Regions from separate parts of the Lysinibacillus sp. F12 genome, predicted to be linked through region 1. Evidence: riboswitches for the same ligand, from Rfam matches in the RefSeq annotation. Region 1 holds a riboswitch; the other holds the start of a gene.
The links. A riboswitch is a leader RNA that binds a small molecule or an ion and turns the genes downstream of it on or off. The one in region 1 is predicted to bind preQ1.

Region 2: linked by a shared signal. The riboswitch ahead of queF (preQ(1) synthase) and the one ahead of queF (preQ(1) synthase) in region 1 are both predicted to bind preQ1.

What each region holds. Positions count from the first base shown of each region.
Region 1 covers NZ_JBYMLP010000002.1:336,720-344,909, reverse strand. The annotation lists gene AC3CH7_RS08690 (DUF4183 domain-containing protein) at 89-409, opposite strand; gene AC3CH7_RS08685 (glycosyltransferase) at 1,679-2,440, shown strand; gene AC3CH7_RS08680 (VOC family protein) at 2,630-3,031, shown strand; gene AC3CH7_RS08675 (class I SAM-dependent methyltransferase) at 3,125-3,880, shown strand; gene AC3CH7_RS08670 (hypothetical protein) at 3,972-4,124, opposite strand; gene AC3CH7_RS08665 (M13-type metalloendopeptidase) at 4,437-6,791, opposite strand; PreQ1 riboswitch class I at 7,218-7,264, shown strand; gene queF (preQ(1) synthase) at 7,387-7,887, shown strand; PreQ1 riboswitch class I at 7,910-7,953, shown strand; gene queC (7-cyano-7-deazaguanine synthase QueC) at 8,007-8,190, shown strand, end outside.
Region 2 covers NZ_JBYMLP010000003.1:772,285-780,474, forward strand. The annotation lists gene queC (7-cyano-7-deazaguanine synthase QueC) at 1-559, opposite strand, end outside; PreQ1 riboswitch class I at 613-656, opposite strand; gene queF (preQ(1) synthase) at 679-1,179, opposite strand; PreQ1 riboswitch class I at 1,302-1,348, opposite strand; gene AC3CH7_RS17755 (M13-type metalloendopeptidase) at 1,775-4,129, shown strand; gene AC3CH7_RS17760 (hypothetical protein) at 4,442-4,594, shown strand; gene AC3CH7_RS17765 (class I SAM-dependent methyltransferase) at 4,686-5,441, opposite strand; gene AC3CH7_RS17770 (VOC family protein) at 5,535-5,936, opposite strand; gene AC3CH7_RS17775 (glycosyltransferase) at 6,126-6,887, opposite strand; gene AC3CH7_RS17780 (DUF4183 domain-containing protein) at 8,157-8,190, shown strand, end outside.

The DNA of each region.
Region 1 (8,190 bases):
TTGCTGTAGTGGCAATGCCTTGAAGTATTTGAAGGGTCACTTGGGATGTAGTGACCCTCGAACAAAAGGAATGTGAATTAATAACTCATTACGTTTGTGTAACTAATTCTACTGCTTCGATTACTAAAGGTGTACCTGCAGTAAGCGTGCCTGTAACGCCATTAAATGTTAATTCTGTCGCAGAAACTGTATAGGAGCCGCCTTCTTGTAATACGCCATTAATATAGAAATTATAGTAGCCATTAGTTACTACTGGGAAAGCAGTAGCGGCATTTCCACTATCGTTTAAAAAGGCAGTTGCAGCAATAGTTGTGCCATCTGTGACAGTTAAATTGGCTGCTAAAATATTAAAGAATTTAGTCGAAGTTCCTGTAACATTTACATGAATATTTATAATTGAAAGTGCCATTTTTTCACCTCCTTCCAAAACAATAATATTTACTGAAAAACTTCAAATTCATTTACCTATCCAATGAGATTTACGAGAGTTATACGGGTGAAAAAAGTTGATTATTTTCACAGTGAAACATGTAAGTTTTAAAAAAAATACATCTTATCTTATTTTCATTAATAGTATATGAATCGAATATGGAAGATGATTGGTAATGTGTCTATTAAAAAAATTGAATATAGGATTAGAAAAAAATGGGAAATGGGAGGCAGTCGATGGCCGAACACTGCATAAACACGCGCGAGGCAAGACAAAAATGGCCGGCCGATAGATACAACATTCTTTTGGAAATTTCCTATCGACTATTATTGAAAGGCAATATGATGAGGGTAAGAATACTACTCAGATGCTTGAGTAAGTCAAGGATTATGATGAAATCAGTCGTCTAGTGTTAAAAGAGGAGACTAAACTTGTCATTTCTTGCGCTTACCCGGGAAATTATTTTTTTATTTCCTAGCTAGATAGCTTTTCACAAGGGAAATATAATGCATCATCATGGGGGAATGAAATCATATCGACAAAGAGGAAATAGTCATGATCGTCTATTTCCTGTCTATTTATCTGTTGTTAACGTGTGATCTGCTTATAACCGCACTTTCTACAGGAGCAGTGAACTTTACATTTGCTCAATTCACCACGTTCTCATTCTCCCGTAGCATACTATTCTATTTAATGGCCCATTTCTTTTGAATAATTCGTACTCTTTGATGGCAAAAAATAGATTTTGAATGGGCTTTGATCCCAATCAGCTCTCTTGAGAAAGCAAGCTTGCAGGTGTTCAAGTTCAAGGGATGTGTTGGCACGCACTTCAAGCTTGTGTAGCTGATATTCTACACGAATCTTTTCATCTCATCATTTCCTCTTGATTAAAAACGCAACAGCATCACTTCAAGGGGTTTATGCCTTTTGGTTTTGCAGTTTGTTGTAAATTTGAACTCAGAAGCTTATTCACATAATGTTCTAGAAGGTGACGAAAGGAAATTTAGGCGTTCTGAAATGTGGGAAAAGGAAAAACTTATGTTGATAAAGACTTCTAATTTTTTTATTTCTACAATACATAATAATTAGAAAAAAATTCAAATTCTAACTAGCTGAGACCATTAATTCAATGAGATAATAATTAATGGGTAGGTTTGGAAATAAAGTGAATAGGTAGTGCCACTTTGATTTTATTTCCATGTTATTCACTCTTATGTAAGTTACTGTTAGTTAAAGGGGAGATTTTACATGAATGAGAAGGAGAACGTTTTAAAGGAAAAAAATAAAGAGGATATAAAATTTTCAGTTGTAATACCCGCGCATAACGAAGAACAGTACATTGGAAAATGCATAGAATCCATATTAAAAGCTTCCAAGCCATTTGAACATCAAGTGGAAATCATTGTTGTATTAAATCGATGTACAGACAGAACGGAGGATATTGCAAAATCGTACAATTGTATCGTATTAGAGAATAACGACAAGAACCTCTCTAAGATAAGGAATGCTGGTGTTGAGATAGCAAGAGGTGAAATCATCGTAACGATTGATGCAGATACACGGATGAATGACCATGTGTTGTTAAAGGCAGAGGAGTATTTAAGCTCTGGAAAATACATTGGCGGTGGAGTTACAGGGAAGTTTGAGAGAATGTCTTTAGGAATTTTTGTTTCAGCTATGTTATTGATTGGTCCATTATTCTTTAAATATGGAGCCATATCTGTGGGAATCTTTTGGTGTAATAAAAAGGATTTTAAATCGATTAATGGTTTTAATGAAGAAATGCTTATGGCAGAAGATGCAGATTTTGCTAAACGATTAAAAATGTGGGGAAAAAAGAACGGGAAAAAATATGGGACAATTCAAAATGGAATGATCACATCAAGTAGAAAATTTGATAAAAATGGGGATTGGATTTTACTTAAGCGTCCGACAATCATCCTAGCCTACCTAAAAGGAACAGACCGAAAATATGCGGATGAAGCTTATTATGAAAATCAGGATAGATGAATGATCTTAAGCTAGAGGTTAAAATGAGAGATAAAAATAAAGAAACATTTGTGACGTTAATCCTCCATCGATTAACGCTTTTTTTTGCTGTGATAGTGATGTTGTAATAGATAACTAATAAAGGTGAATAGTAGGGTGAGGTAGAATTCTAAAGTATATGGAATGCTTGATTGGAAGGAGAGTGTATGAATGATTATTTCTAACAATAGTACCCCAATTAAAAACAGAGTGGGTGCTGTGTTTGTTCCAGTTCGTAACTTAGAGAAGGCAATAGAATGGTACAGGAAAATATTTGGTTTGGAGGGGGGAGAAGAACATTTTGGGCATTTATTCGTGGCACCCATGGAAGGAACGGCTGGGTTGATTTTAGATGCTATGCCAATGTGGAGAAAAGAGGATGGAGATATTGCCACCTACCAAGTTCCATCCATTCAGTTTGTGACGGACGATATCCAAGCTTCTTATCAATTTATGAAAGACAATCATGTTGAACTTTTAACAGAAATACAGGATGATTTTTATTTTGTGTTCAAAGATTTAGAAGGAAATGTATTAATGGTTTGTAAAAGTGTTGAAGCTTCGGAGGGCTAATAAAGTGTGAGTGATAATGAATTTTGGTAAGGTATGATCCTTATCTCATTATCAAAACATTAAAGAAAATAGTGTGGGGAGGAAGGGTGTACAGTGAAAACAACTGAAAATTTTACGGACAAGGCCGAAATATATGCGAAATATCGCCCTAGTTACCCTAATGAATATATTGATTATTTGTTTTCAGCAAACCAACTTAAAGGAGAACAGACGGTGGCAGATATTGGTTCAGGTACGGGGATATTGAGCCGTCAGTTACTTGAAAAAGGGATGAATGTTATTGGTGTGGAGCCAAATGACGACATGAGAAAGATGGCTGAGGAGTCTTTAAGCTTCCATTCTCGTTTTAAATCAATAAAAGGAACTGCTGAACATACCACATTAAAAGGCAATAGTATTGATTTAGTAACTGTGGCACAGGCATTTCATTGGTTTGATAAAAAAGCTTTTAAAATGGAATGTCAACGGATATTAAAACAAAATGCAAATGTTGCTCTTGTGTGGAATAGTAGAGATTTAACTAGTCCAATTATTCAAGAGAATGCAGCAATTTGCCAAAAGACCTGTTCGAATTTCAAAGGATTTAGCGGTGGAATGGAAGATACTCCAGCAATTTTTAACAGCTTTTTTAAGGATGGAAAGTATGAGCTTATAAAGTATCAAAATGATTTGATTTTTAATTATGAGGATTTCTTGGGAAGGAATTTATCAGCTTCGTATGCTCCAAAAAAACACGACGACGAATATGAAAATTTCATTTTTCTCCTGTCGGGGTTATTCGAAAAATACAGTAAGAATGGACAAATTGTTCTTCAGAATATAACACGAAGCTATCTAGGTAATGTATAAATAGCCAATAGAAGGGGGTTCGTTTAAGGAAATACAAAAAGCCCCAATATACAGCTTTTTAAAAGGATATTGGGGCTACGTTCCACATTAATTATTTATTCTTTTCATTTATAATTTGACTGAAATCTATTTCCTCTGCGAACTCTTCTCTGTTTTTACGCTCTCTGTTAGCATTTTGATTTTGATTCTGTTGTTTTTTGTTGTCTTGCGTTTTATTATTTTTATGTTTATTATTACCCATCATCATCTCACCTCCACCATTAGTTTGGGTGAAAGATGTTTTTTTATCCCCTTAAAGTACATGAAGTGATGATAGGTAATATTTAGAGAAACTTTTACTCGTTTGTTTTAGTAGGTAAGCCAAAATGATAAGGTTGCTAATATGGATAAATTTAATGCATGAAATATTGAAACAAAAGACAGAATTTAATCTAAATGTATAGATTAAATCTGCCTTTTTGTTTTAACAGCAACAATCTTAGTAAAGCGCCATACTCTTTCTCTAGACAGTCACTTAACTTTTTTATAGGGATGTAAGAGCTATTGAATTAGCTGTTTACCAGATGGAAACTCGATCTTTCGGAGCTACATACATGCCATCTCCAGGCTTAATTCCATAGGTGTCATAGAATTCCTGGAAGTTTACAATCGTGCGGTTTACCCGAACTTTATTGGATGAATGTACATCATTTTTGCTCAAAATTGCTGCAAATTCTTTTGTTGTTGTGGATTTCCACATTTTTGCATTACTTTCGAAATATGCTTTAAAATCTGGATTACTCATTTGAGAGACAACCTGCAGTGAAGCCGCCATTCCACCTAAATCAGCGCCATTCTCGCTTAATGTAAGCTGACCGTCATTCAAAACACCAGGAATAATCTCAATGGCATTATAAAACTCAATCAGCTTTTGGTTTTTCTCTTCGAATTTCTTAAAGTCTTCTTCTGTCCACCAGTTATTTGCATTTCCATTTTCGTCGTATGCAGATCCATTGTTATCAAATGCATGGCTGATTTCATGACCAATAATCATGCCAATGGCACCATAATTTTCTTCAGGTTTAGCGTTAATATCATAAAAAGGCGCTTGAAGAATACCAGCAGGGAACGTAATTTCGTTATTAAGAGGATTGTAAAAAGCATTAACGGTATAGACACTCGTTACCCATGCCGTTCTATCTACTGGTTTTCCTAGCTTAGCTTTTGTGTTATCAATGTATGCTTTGGTTACTGTGAAGGTATTAGAAAATAGCGAACCACCTTCGTCATATGTCTTGATAGTTACTTTATCTAATGTCGTATCCCACTTATCTGGGTAACCGATTTTAACAATCATTGTATCCAGCTTTTTAATTGCTTTAGCTTTTGTTGTTTCTGACATCCAATCAAGGGATTTGATTCTTTCCTCATACGTAGCAATTAACTTATCTACCATTTGTTCAACATCTTTTTTAGCTTTTGGTGAAAAATGTTCTTCGGCGAACAGTTGCTCCAAGTATCCGCTCATTGTGCTAGTTGTCTTAGCTATTGCGATTTCCTTATCTGTTTTTACGCCTGAAACTCCATATAACGTTGCAGAAAACTCATTAGCAGCATCTCCGAATTCATCTGACAACAGACCGCCAGTTGCCATAAGGAGCTGCAATTTAGAGTAAGCTTTCAGCACATTAAGATTCTTTTCATTCAAGAGCTCCGCGCCTTTTTGCGCCAGCTTCACATCAAATACGATGACTTTATCAACACTGTCAACTTTCATCGAATTTAAAACTTGTTTCATATCTACTGTTTTGAACATGCTGTTAAATTGCTCGATTGTATAAGGGTTATAGTATTTCTTAACGTCGCCTTGTTCATGAGGGTCAAGTGATACGGAAGCTAAGCTTTTTTCCATTTCATAAATTTTCTCTGCTAGAGCAATTGCCGTAGATTCTTTTTCGCCCGATAGTACTAATAGTCTGGTCATATACTGAATATAGGCTTTTTTCGCGTTAGAGTCTTCAGTTACAAAACTGTTCTTATCCAAACCAGTAGCTAACCCAGTGTAATACAAAGCATTTTCACTGCTATTCTTTGCATCGTTCATAATGGCAAAGCTGAATAGTGAGCTTATACCTAATTCTTTCTCCAAATGAAGATCTGCTTGCACAAGTTCAGCAAGAGTTTTAGCTTCATCAATTGCTTTTACATATGTTTGAATGGGCTCAATTCCTTGTTTATTTCTATTGTTTGTATCCAATGCTGTCGAATAGAAATCGGCAATTTTCTGCTCTTTTGATCCTTTTGCAAATTGTTTGCCAGAGAGCTCATCTATTATCTTTTCGATTTTATCAGTATTCTGTTTTTGAAGCTCAGAAAATCCGCCGCCCATGATTTCTCCGACTGGAATAGTCGATTTATTTAACCATTCCTTATTGATGGCTTCATAAAAATCATCGTTTAAATGGGAACCTTTAAGTGTCCATATTCTGGCAATCAGGTTTTGGAATTCATCGATAGTAATTTCTTCATTTGCTCCTAATGTACCGTCAGGGTTGCCTGTCAGTATGCCTGCTTTAGTCAGTTTATCGATATCTTTCTTAGCCCATGTAGGTACATCAGTATACTCAACTCCAAATGTGCCACTGCGAAGATCATTTCCAACAGGCTTTGGCAATTCGCCGAATGCTCTGCTCAACATAACTAAAGCTTCAACTTTCTTCGCTGGCTCATTTTCTCGTAAATCTTTGTTTTTAGAGCCTTGTATAATTGCCTCCTTATTTAGTCCTGGTTGATAGGTATCTGCAGCTATCAACAAGGTTTTAACAATTTCTCCTCTTGTCGCAGGTGGTGACTTTTCATCAGCATACACCGCTACACTTACGGACAGGACCATTATGACGGTCATGAGTAAGGATAAAAACTTCTTTTTCATGTTCGTGCTCCTTCACAGTAAATTTGTATAAATTAAGGTAATTGGGTAGATTTTAGAATTTCTACCATTTGTCCATTGTAGTTGATTTATTTCAGTTTGAAAATATGTTAGGAGCTTTTTCATTTTAAGGGAGCATTATCTAGCTAATTTTGCGCTAATAGAGCTGAGAAAGGTCACTTCTAACCGACTATAATAGTATTACTTTAGAGTGGATTATAGGATTTAAGTAATACTACACTCAGGTTTTATTTTTTACGAATAGTAATGAAACTATGCCCAGCTAAGATTTTATGAGCTGCTAAAATATAGCCTAGAATGACAGTGTAATTTCAGAAGAAGCAATTCAGGGATTTTGTATGAAAAAATCTATTTGACGTTTCGTACTATTTTTCGTATTATATGGAGGAAAAGAATGCCCGAACTTGATCGGGAGAGGTTCATAGCTGATACCCTCTATAAAAAACTATGGAAACATGACAATTTGCCATGTCCATATCGGACGTGGCTTTTTTATGTTTAGACGTATGTTTTAATAGATGAATTGGTAAAGCCTCTCTTGAAAGTGTTGGGAAACATTTTACAAGGAGGTTTTTTTATGTCTGGTCGAAGTCATGAAGAAGGACTAAAGGATTTAACATTATTAGGTAATCAAGGAACGAACTATTCATTTGAATATGCACCTGAGGTATTGGAGGCAGTAGATAATCTTCATTCCAATCGCGATTATTTCGTTAAGTTTAATTGTCCAGAGTTCACTAGTTTATGCCCGCTTACCAATCAACCTGATTTTGCAACGATGTACATCTCGTATATTCCAGACAAAAAAATTGTAGAGAGTAAATCACTAAAGTTGTATTTATTCAGTTTTAGAAATCACGGTGATTTCCATGAAGATTGCGTTAACATCATTATGAATGACTTAATTACATTGCTTGACCCTCGATATATCGAGGTTTGGGGGAAGTTTACGCCACGTGGGGGGATTTCAATCGATCCGTGGTGTAACTATGGGAAGCCAGAGACTAAATATGAAGAAATCGCAAATTACCGTTTAATGAACCATGACCTTTATCCAGAAAAAATTGATAATCGATAACGAGAAATTAGTTAGTCCAATCAAAAAAGAGGTTTTTAGCTACCCTCTTAAAAAAACTAAGGAGAAAGCAGCACCTTTTCTTAGCGTGCTGTTTTTTCCATCAAAGGGAGTTTTTATAGATGAAGCAGGAGAAAGCAATTGTTGTATTTAGTGGAGGTCAGGATAGTACAACTTGTCTGTTTTGGGCAAAAGAACGTTTTGCAGAGATTGAGGCCGTGACTTTTAATTATGGACAAAGACATCGCCTTGAAATTGAATGTGCGGAACAGATAGCAGAGGAGCTTGGTATTAAGCATCACATAC
Region 2 (8,190 bases), on a different contig from region 1:
AAGTCAATGTTCTTTCCCGAACAAATTCTAGAGCCCCAAACTGATCGGCAAGCTCCCATGTCTGCGCTTTATTGAGCCACATTAACGGTGTATCAATCACAAAGGAATTATCCATCGATAAATTTAACGTTACATTCAAGGACTTAATAAAAACATCTCGGCAATCCGGATATCCACTGAAATCCGTTTCACATACACCAGTTACAATATGCTTGGCTCCTATTTGACTTGCTAAAACACCAGCGAATGAAAGAAAAAGAAGGTTTCGTCCAGGTACAAATGTCGATGGAAGCTCACCATTTTGACCGTCTTCCACTTTAATGTCTTGTCGTGTCAATGCATTCGGAGCAAGCTGATTTAAGAGGGTCATATCAAGTATGTGATGCTTAATACCAAGCTCCTCTGCTATCTGTTCCGCACATTCAATTTCAAGGCGATGTCTTTGTCCATAATTAAAAGTCACGGCCTCAATCTCTGCAAAACGTTCTTTTGCCCAAAACAGACAAGTTGTACTATCCTGACCTCCACTAAATACAACAATTGCTTTCTCCTGCTTCATCTATAAAAACTCCCTTTGATGGAAAAAACAGCACGCTAAGAAAAGGTGCTGCTTTCTCCTTAGTTTTTTTAAGAGGGTAGCTAAAAACCTCTTTTTTGATTGGACTAACTAATTTCTCGTTATCGATTATCAATTTTTTCTGGATAAAGGTCATGGTTCATTAAACGGTAATTTGCGATTTCTTCATATTTAGTCTCTGGCTTCCCATAGTTACACCACGGATCGATTGAAATCCCCCCACGTGGCGTAAACTTCCCCCAAACCTCGATATATCGAGGGTCAAGCAATGTAATTAAGTCATTCATAATGATGTTAACGCAATCTTCATGGAAATCACCGTGATTTCTAAAACTGAATAAATACAACTTTAGTGATTTACTCTCTACAATTTTTTTGTCTGGAATATACGAGATGTACATCGTTGCAAAATCAGGTTGATTGGTAAGCGGGCATAAACTAGTGAACTCTGGACAATTAAACTTAACGAAATAATCGCGATTGGAATGAAGATTATCTACTGCCTCCAATACCTCAGGTGCATATTCAAATGAATAGTTCGTTCCTTGATTACCTAATAATGTTAAATCCTTTAGTCCTTCTTCATGACTTCGACCAGACATAAAAAAACCTCCTTGTAAAATGTTTCCCAACACTTTCAAGAGAGGCTTTACCAATTCATCTATTAAAACATACGTCTAAACATAAAAAAGCCACGTCCGATATGGACATGGCAAATTGTCATGTTTCCATAGTTTTTTATAGAGGGTATCAGCTATGAACCTCTCCCGATCAAGTTCGGGCATTCTTTTCCTCCATATAATACGAAAAATAGTACGAAACGTCAAATAGATTTTTTCATACAAAATCCCTGAATTGCTTCTTCTGAAATTACACTGTCATTCTAGGCTATATTTTAGCAGCTCATAAAATCTTAGCTGGGCATAGTTTCATTACTATTCGTAAAAAATAAAACCTGAGTGTAGTATTACTTAAATCCTATAATCCACTCTAAAGTAATACTATTATAGTCGGTTAGAAGTGACCTTTCTCAGCTCTATTAGCGCAAAATTAGCTAGATAATGCTCCCTTAAAATGAAAAAGCTCCTAACATATTTTCAAACTGAAATAAATCAACTACAATGGACAAATGGTAGAAATTCTAAAATCTACCCAATTACCTTAATTTATACAAATTTACTGTGAAGGAGCACGAACATGAAAAAGAAGTTTTTATCCTTACTCATGACCGTCATAATGGTCCTGTCCGTAAGTGTAGCGGTGTATGCTGATGAAAAGTCACCACCTGCGACAAGAGGAGAAATTGTTAAAACCTTGTTGATAGCTGCAGATACCTATCAACCAGGACTAAATAAGGAGGCAATTATACAAGGCTCTAAAAACAAAGATTTACGAGAAAATGAGCCAGCGAAGAAAGTTGAAGCTTTAGTTATGTTGAGCAGAGCATTCGGCGAATTGCCAAAGCCTGTTGGAAATGATCTTCGCAGTGGCACATTTGGAGTTGAGTATACTGATGTACCTACATGGGCTAAGAAAGATATCGATAAACTGACTAAAGCAGGCATACTGACAGGCAACCCTGACGGTACATTAGGAGCAAATGAAGAAATTACTATCGATGAATTCCAAAACCTGATTGCCAGAATATGGACACTTAAAGGTTCCCATTTAAACGATGATTTTTATGAAGCCATCAATAAGGAATGGTTAAATAAATCGACTATTCCAGTCGGAGAAATCATGGGCGGCGGATTTTCTGAGCTTCAAAAACAGAATACTGATAAAATCGAAAAGATAATAGATGAGCTCTCTGGCAAACAATTTGCAAAAGGATCAAAAGAGCAGAAAATTGCCGATTTCTATTCGACAGCATTGGATACAAACAATAGAAATAAACAAGGAATTGAGCCCATTCAAACATATGTAAAAGCAATTGATGAAGCTAAAACTCTTGCTGAACTTGTGCAAGCAGATCTTCATTTGGAGAAAGAATTAGGTATAAGCTCACTATTCAGCTTTGCCATTATGAACGATGCAAAGAATAGCAGTGAAAATGCTTTGTATTACACTGGGTTAGCTACTGGTTTGGATAAGAACAGTTTTGTAACTGAAGACTCTAACGCGAAAAAAGCCTATATTCAGTATATGACCAGACTATTAGTACTATCGGGCGAAAAAGAATCTACGGCAATTGCTCTAGCAGAGAAAATTTATGAAATGGAAAAAAGCTTAGCTTCCGTATCACTTGACCCTCATGAACAAGGCGACGTTAAGAAATACTATAACCCTTATACAATCGAGCAATTTAACAGCATGTTCAAAACAGTAGATATGAAACAAGTTTTAAATTCGATGAAAGTTGACAGTGTTGATAAAGTCATCGTATTTGATGTGAAGCTGGCGCAAAAAGGCGCGGAGCTCTTGAATGAAAAGAATCTTAATGTGCTGAAAGCTTACTCTAAATTGCAGCTCCTTATGGCAACTGGCGGTCTGTTGTCAGATGAATTCGGAGATGCTGCTAATGAGTTTTCTGCAACGTTATATGGAGTTTCAGGCGTAAAAACAGATAAGGAAATCGCAATAGCTAAGACAACTAGCACAATGAGCGGATACTTGGAGCAACTGTTCGCCGAAGAACATTTTTCACCAAAAGCTAAAAAAGATGTTGAACAAATGGTAGATAAGTTAATTGCTACGTATGAGGAAAGAATCAAATCCCTTGATTGGATGTCAGAAACAACAAAAGCTAAAGCAATTAAAAAGCTGGATACAATGATTGTTAAAATCGGTTACCCAGATAAGTGGGATACGACATTAGATAAAGTAACTATCAAGACATATGACGAAGGTGGTTCGCTATTTTCTAATACCTTCACAGTAACCAAAGCATACATTGATAACACAAAAGCTAAGCTAGGAAAACCAGTAGATAGAACGGCATGGGTAACGAGTGTCTATACCGTTAATGCTTTTTACAATCCTCTTAATAACGAAATTACGTTCCCTGCTGGTATTCTTCAAGCGCCTTTTTATGATATTAACGCTAAACCTGAAGAAAATTATGGTGCCATTGGCATGATTATTGGTCATGAAATCAGCCATGCATTTGATAACAATGGATCTGCATACGACGAAAATGGAAATGCAAATAACTGGTGGACAGAAGAAGACTTTAAGAAATTCGAAGAGAAAAACCAAAAGCTGATTGAGTTTTATAATGCCATTGAGATTATTCCTGGTGTTTTGAATGACGGTCAGCTTACATTAAGCGAGAATGGCGCTGATTTAGGTGGAATGGCGGCTTCACTGCAGGTTGTCTCTCAAATGAGTAATCCAGATTTTAAAGCATATTTCGAAAGTAATGCAAAAATGTGGAAATCCACAACAACAAAAGAATTTGCAGCAATTTTGAGCAAAAATGATGTACATTCATCCAATAAAGTTCGGGTAAACCGCACGATTGTAAACTTCCAGGAATTCTATGACACCTATGGAATTAAGCCTGGAGATGGCATGTATGTAGCTCCGAAAGATCGAGTTTCCATCTGGTAAACAGCTAATTCAATAGCTCTTACATCCCTATAAAAAAGTTAAGTGACTGTCTAGAGAAAGAGTATGGCGCTTTACTAAGATTGTTGCTGTTAAAACAAAAAGGCAGATTTAATCTATACATTTAGATTAAATTCTGTCTTTTGTTTCAATATTTCATGCATTAAATTTATCCATATTAGCAACCTTATCATTTTGGCTTACCTACTAAAACAAACGAGTAAAAGTTTCTCTAAATATTACCTATCATCACTTCATGTACTTTAAGGGGATAAAAAAACATCTTTCACCCAAACTAATGGTGGAGGTGAGATGATGATGGGTAATAATAAACATAAAAATAATAAAACGCAAGACAACAAAAAACAACAGAATCAAAATCAAAATGCTAACAGAGAGCGTAAAAACAGAGAAGAGTTCGCAGAGGAAATAGATTTCAGTCAAATTATAAATGAAAAGAATAAATAATTAATGTGGAACGTAGCCCCAATATCCTTTTAAAAAGCTGTATATTGGGGCTTTTTGTATTTCCTTAAACGAACCCCCTTCTATTGGCTATTTATACATTACCTAGATAGCTTCGTGTTATATTCTGAAGAACAATTTGTCCATTCTTACTGTATTTTTCGAATAACCCCGACAGGAGAAAAATGAAATTTTCATATTCGTCGTCGTGTTTTTTTGGAGCATACGAAGCTGATAAATTCCTTCCCAAGAAATCCTCATAATTAAAAATCAAATCATTTTGATACTTTATAAGCTCATACTTTCCATCCTTAAAAAAGCTGTTAAAAATTGCTGGAGTATCTTCCATTCCACCGCTAAATCCTTTGAAATTCGAACAGGTCTTTTGGCAAATTGCTGCATTCTCTTGAATAATTGGACTAGTTAAATCTCTACTATTCCACACAAGAGCAACATTTGCATTTTGTTTTAATATCCGTTGACATTCCATTTTAAAAGCTTTTTTATCAAACCAATGAAATGCCTGTGCCACAGTTACTAAATCAATACTATTGCCTTTTAATGTGGTATGTTCAGCAGTTCCTTTTATTGATTTAAAACGAGAATGGAAGCTTAAAGACTCCTCAGCCATCTTTCTCATGTCGTCATTTGGCTCCACACCAATAACATTCATCCCTTTTTCAAGTAACTGACGGCTCAATATCCCCGTACCTGAACCAATATCTGCCACCGTCTGTTCTCCTTTAAGTTGGTTTGCTGAAAACAAATAATCAATATATTCATTAGGGTAACTAGGGCGATATTTCGCATATATTTCGGCCTTGTCCGTAAAATTTTCAGTTGTTTTCACTGTACACCCTTCCTCCCCACACTATTTTCTTTAATGTTTTGATAATGAGATAAGGATCATACCTTACCAAAATTCATTATCACTCACACTTTATTAGCCCTCCGAAGCTTCAACACTTTTACAAACCATTAATACATTTCCTTCTAAATCTTTGAACACAAAATAAAAATCATCCTGTATTTCTGTTAAAAGTTCAACATGATTGTCTTTCATAAATTGATAAGAAGCTTGGATATCGTCCGTCACAAACTGAATGGATGGAACTTGGTAGGTGGCAATATCTCCATCCTCTTTTCTCCACATTGGCATAGCATCTAAAATCAACCCAGCCGTTCCTTCCATGGGTGCCACGAATAAATGCCCAAAATGTTCTTCTCCCCCCTCCAAACCAAATATTTTCCTGTACCATTCTATTGCCTTCTCTAAGTTACGAACTGGAACAAACACAGCACCCACTCTGTTTTTAATTGGGGTACTATTGTTAGAAATAATCATTCATACACTCTCCTTCCAATCAAGCATTCCATATACTTTAGAATTCTACCTCACCCTACTATTCACCTTTATTAGTTATCTATTACAACATCACTATCACAGCAAAAAAAAGCGTTAATCGATGGAGGATTAACGTCACAAATGTTTCTTTATTTTTATCTCTCATTTTAACCTCTAGCTTAAGATCATTCATCTATCCTGATTTTCATAATAAGCTTCATCCGCATATTTTCGGTCTGTTCCTTTTAGGTAGGCTAGGATGATTGTCGGACGCTTAAGTAAAATCCAATCCCCATTTTTATCAAATTTTCTACTTGATGTGATCATTCCATTTTGAATTGTCCCATATTTTTTCCCGTTCTTTTTTCCCCACATTTTTAATCGTTTAGCAAAATCTGCATCTTCTGCCATAAGCATTTCTTCATTAAAACCATTAATCGATTTAAAATCCTTTTTATTACACCAAAAGATTCCCACAGATATGGCTCCATATTTAAAGAATAATGGACCAATCAATAACATAGCTGAAACAAAAATTCCTAAAGACATTCTCTCAAACTTCCCTGTAACTCCACCGCCAATGTATTTTCCAGAGCTTAAATACTCCTCTGCCTTTAACAACACATGGTCATTCATCCGTGTATCTGCATCAATCGTTACGATGATTTCACCTCTTGCTATCTCAACACCAGCATTCCTTATCTTAGAGAGGTTCTTGTCGTTATTCTCTAATACGATACAATTGTACGATTTTGCAATATCCTCCGTTCTGTCTGTACATCGATTTAATACAACAATGATTTCCACTTGATGTTCAAATGGCTTGGAAGCTTTTAATATGGATTCTATGCATTTTCCAATGTACTGTTCTTCGTTATGCGCGGGTATTACAACTGAAAATTTTATATCCTCTTTATTTTTTTCCTTTAAAACGTTCTCCTTCTCATTCATGTAAAATCTCCCCTTTAACTAACAGTAACTTACATAAGAGTGAATAACATGGAAATAAAATCAAAGTGGCACTACCTATTCACTTTATTTCCAAACCTACCCATTAATTATTATCTCATTGAATTAATGGTCTCAGCTAGTTAGAATTTGAATTTTTTTCTAATTATTATGTATTGTAGAAATAAAAAAATTAGAAGTCTTTATCAACATAAGTTTTTCCTTTTCCCACATTTCAGAACGCCTAAATTTCCTTTCGTCACCTTCTAGAACATTATGTGAATAAGCTTCTGAGTTCAAATTTACAACAAACTGCAAAACCAAAAGGCATAAACCCCTTGAAGTGATGCTGTTGCGTTTTTAATCAAGAGGAAATGATGAGATGAAAAGATTCGTGTAGAATATCAGCTACACAAGCTTGAAGTGCGTGCCAACACATCCCTTGAACTTGAACACCTGCAAGCTTGCTTTCTCAAGAGAGCTGATTGGGATCAAAGCCCATTCAAAATCTATTTTTTGCCATCAAAGAGTACGAATTATTCAAAAGAAATGGGCCATTAAATAGAATAGTATGCTACGGGAGAATGAGAACGTGGTGAATTGAGCAAATGTAAAGTTCACTGCTCCTGTAGAAAGTGCGGTTATAAGCAGATCACACGTTAACAACAGATAAATAGACAGGAAATAGACGATCATGACTATTTCCTCTTTGTCGATATGATTTCATTCCCCCATGATGATGCATTATATTTCCCTTGTGAAAAGCTATCTAGCTAGGAAATAAAAAAATAATTTCCCGGGTAAGCGCAAGAAATGACAAGTTTAGTCTCCTCTTTTAACACTAGACGACTGATTTCATCATAATCCTTGACTTACTCAAGCATCTGAGTAGTATTCTTACCCTCATCATATTGCCTTTCAATAATAGTCGATAGGAAATTTCCAAAAGAATGTTGTATCTATCGGCCGGCCATTTTTGTCTTGCCTCGCGCGTGTTTATGCAGTGTTCGGCCATCGACTGCCTCCCATTTCCCATTTTTTTCTAATCCTATATTCAATTTTTTTAATAGACACATTACCAATCATCTTCCATATTCGATTCATATACTATTAATGAAAATAAGATAAGATGTATTTTTTTTAAAACTTACATGTTTCACTGTGAAAATAATCAACTTTTTTCACCCGTATAACTCTCGTAAATCTCATTGGATAGGTAAATGAATTTGAAGTTTTTCAGTAAATATTATTGTTTTGGAAGGAGGTGAAAAAATGGCACTTTCAATTATAAATATTCATGTAAATG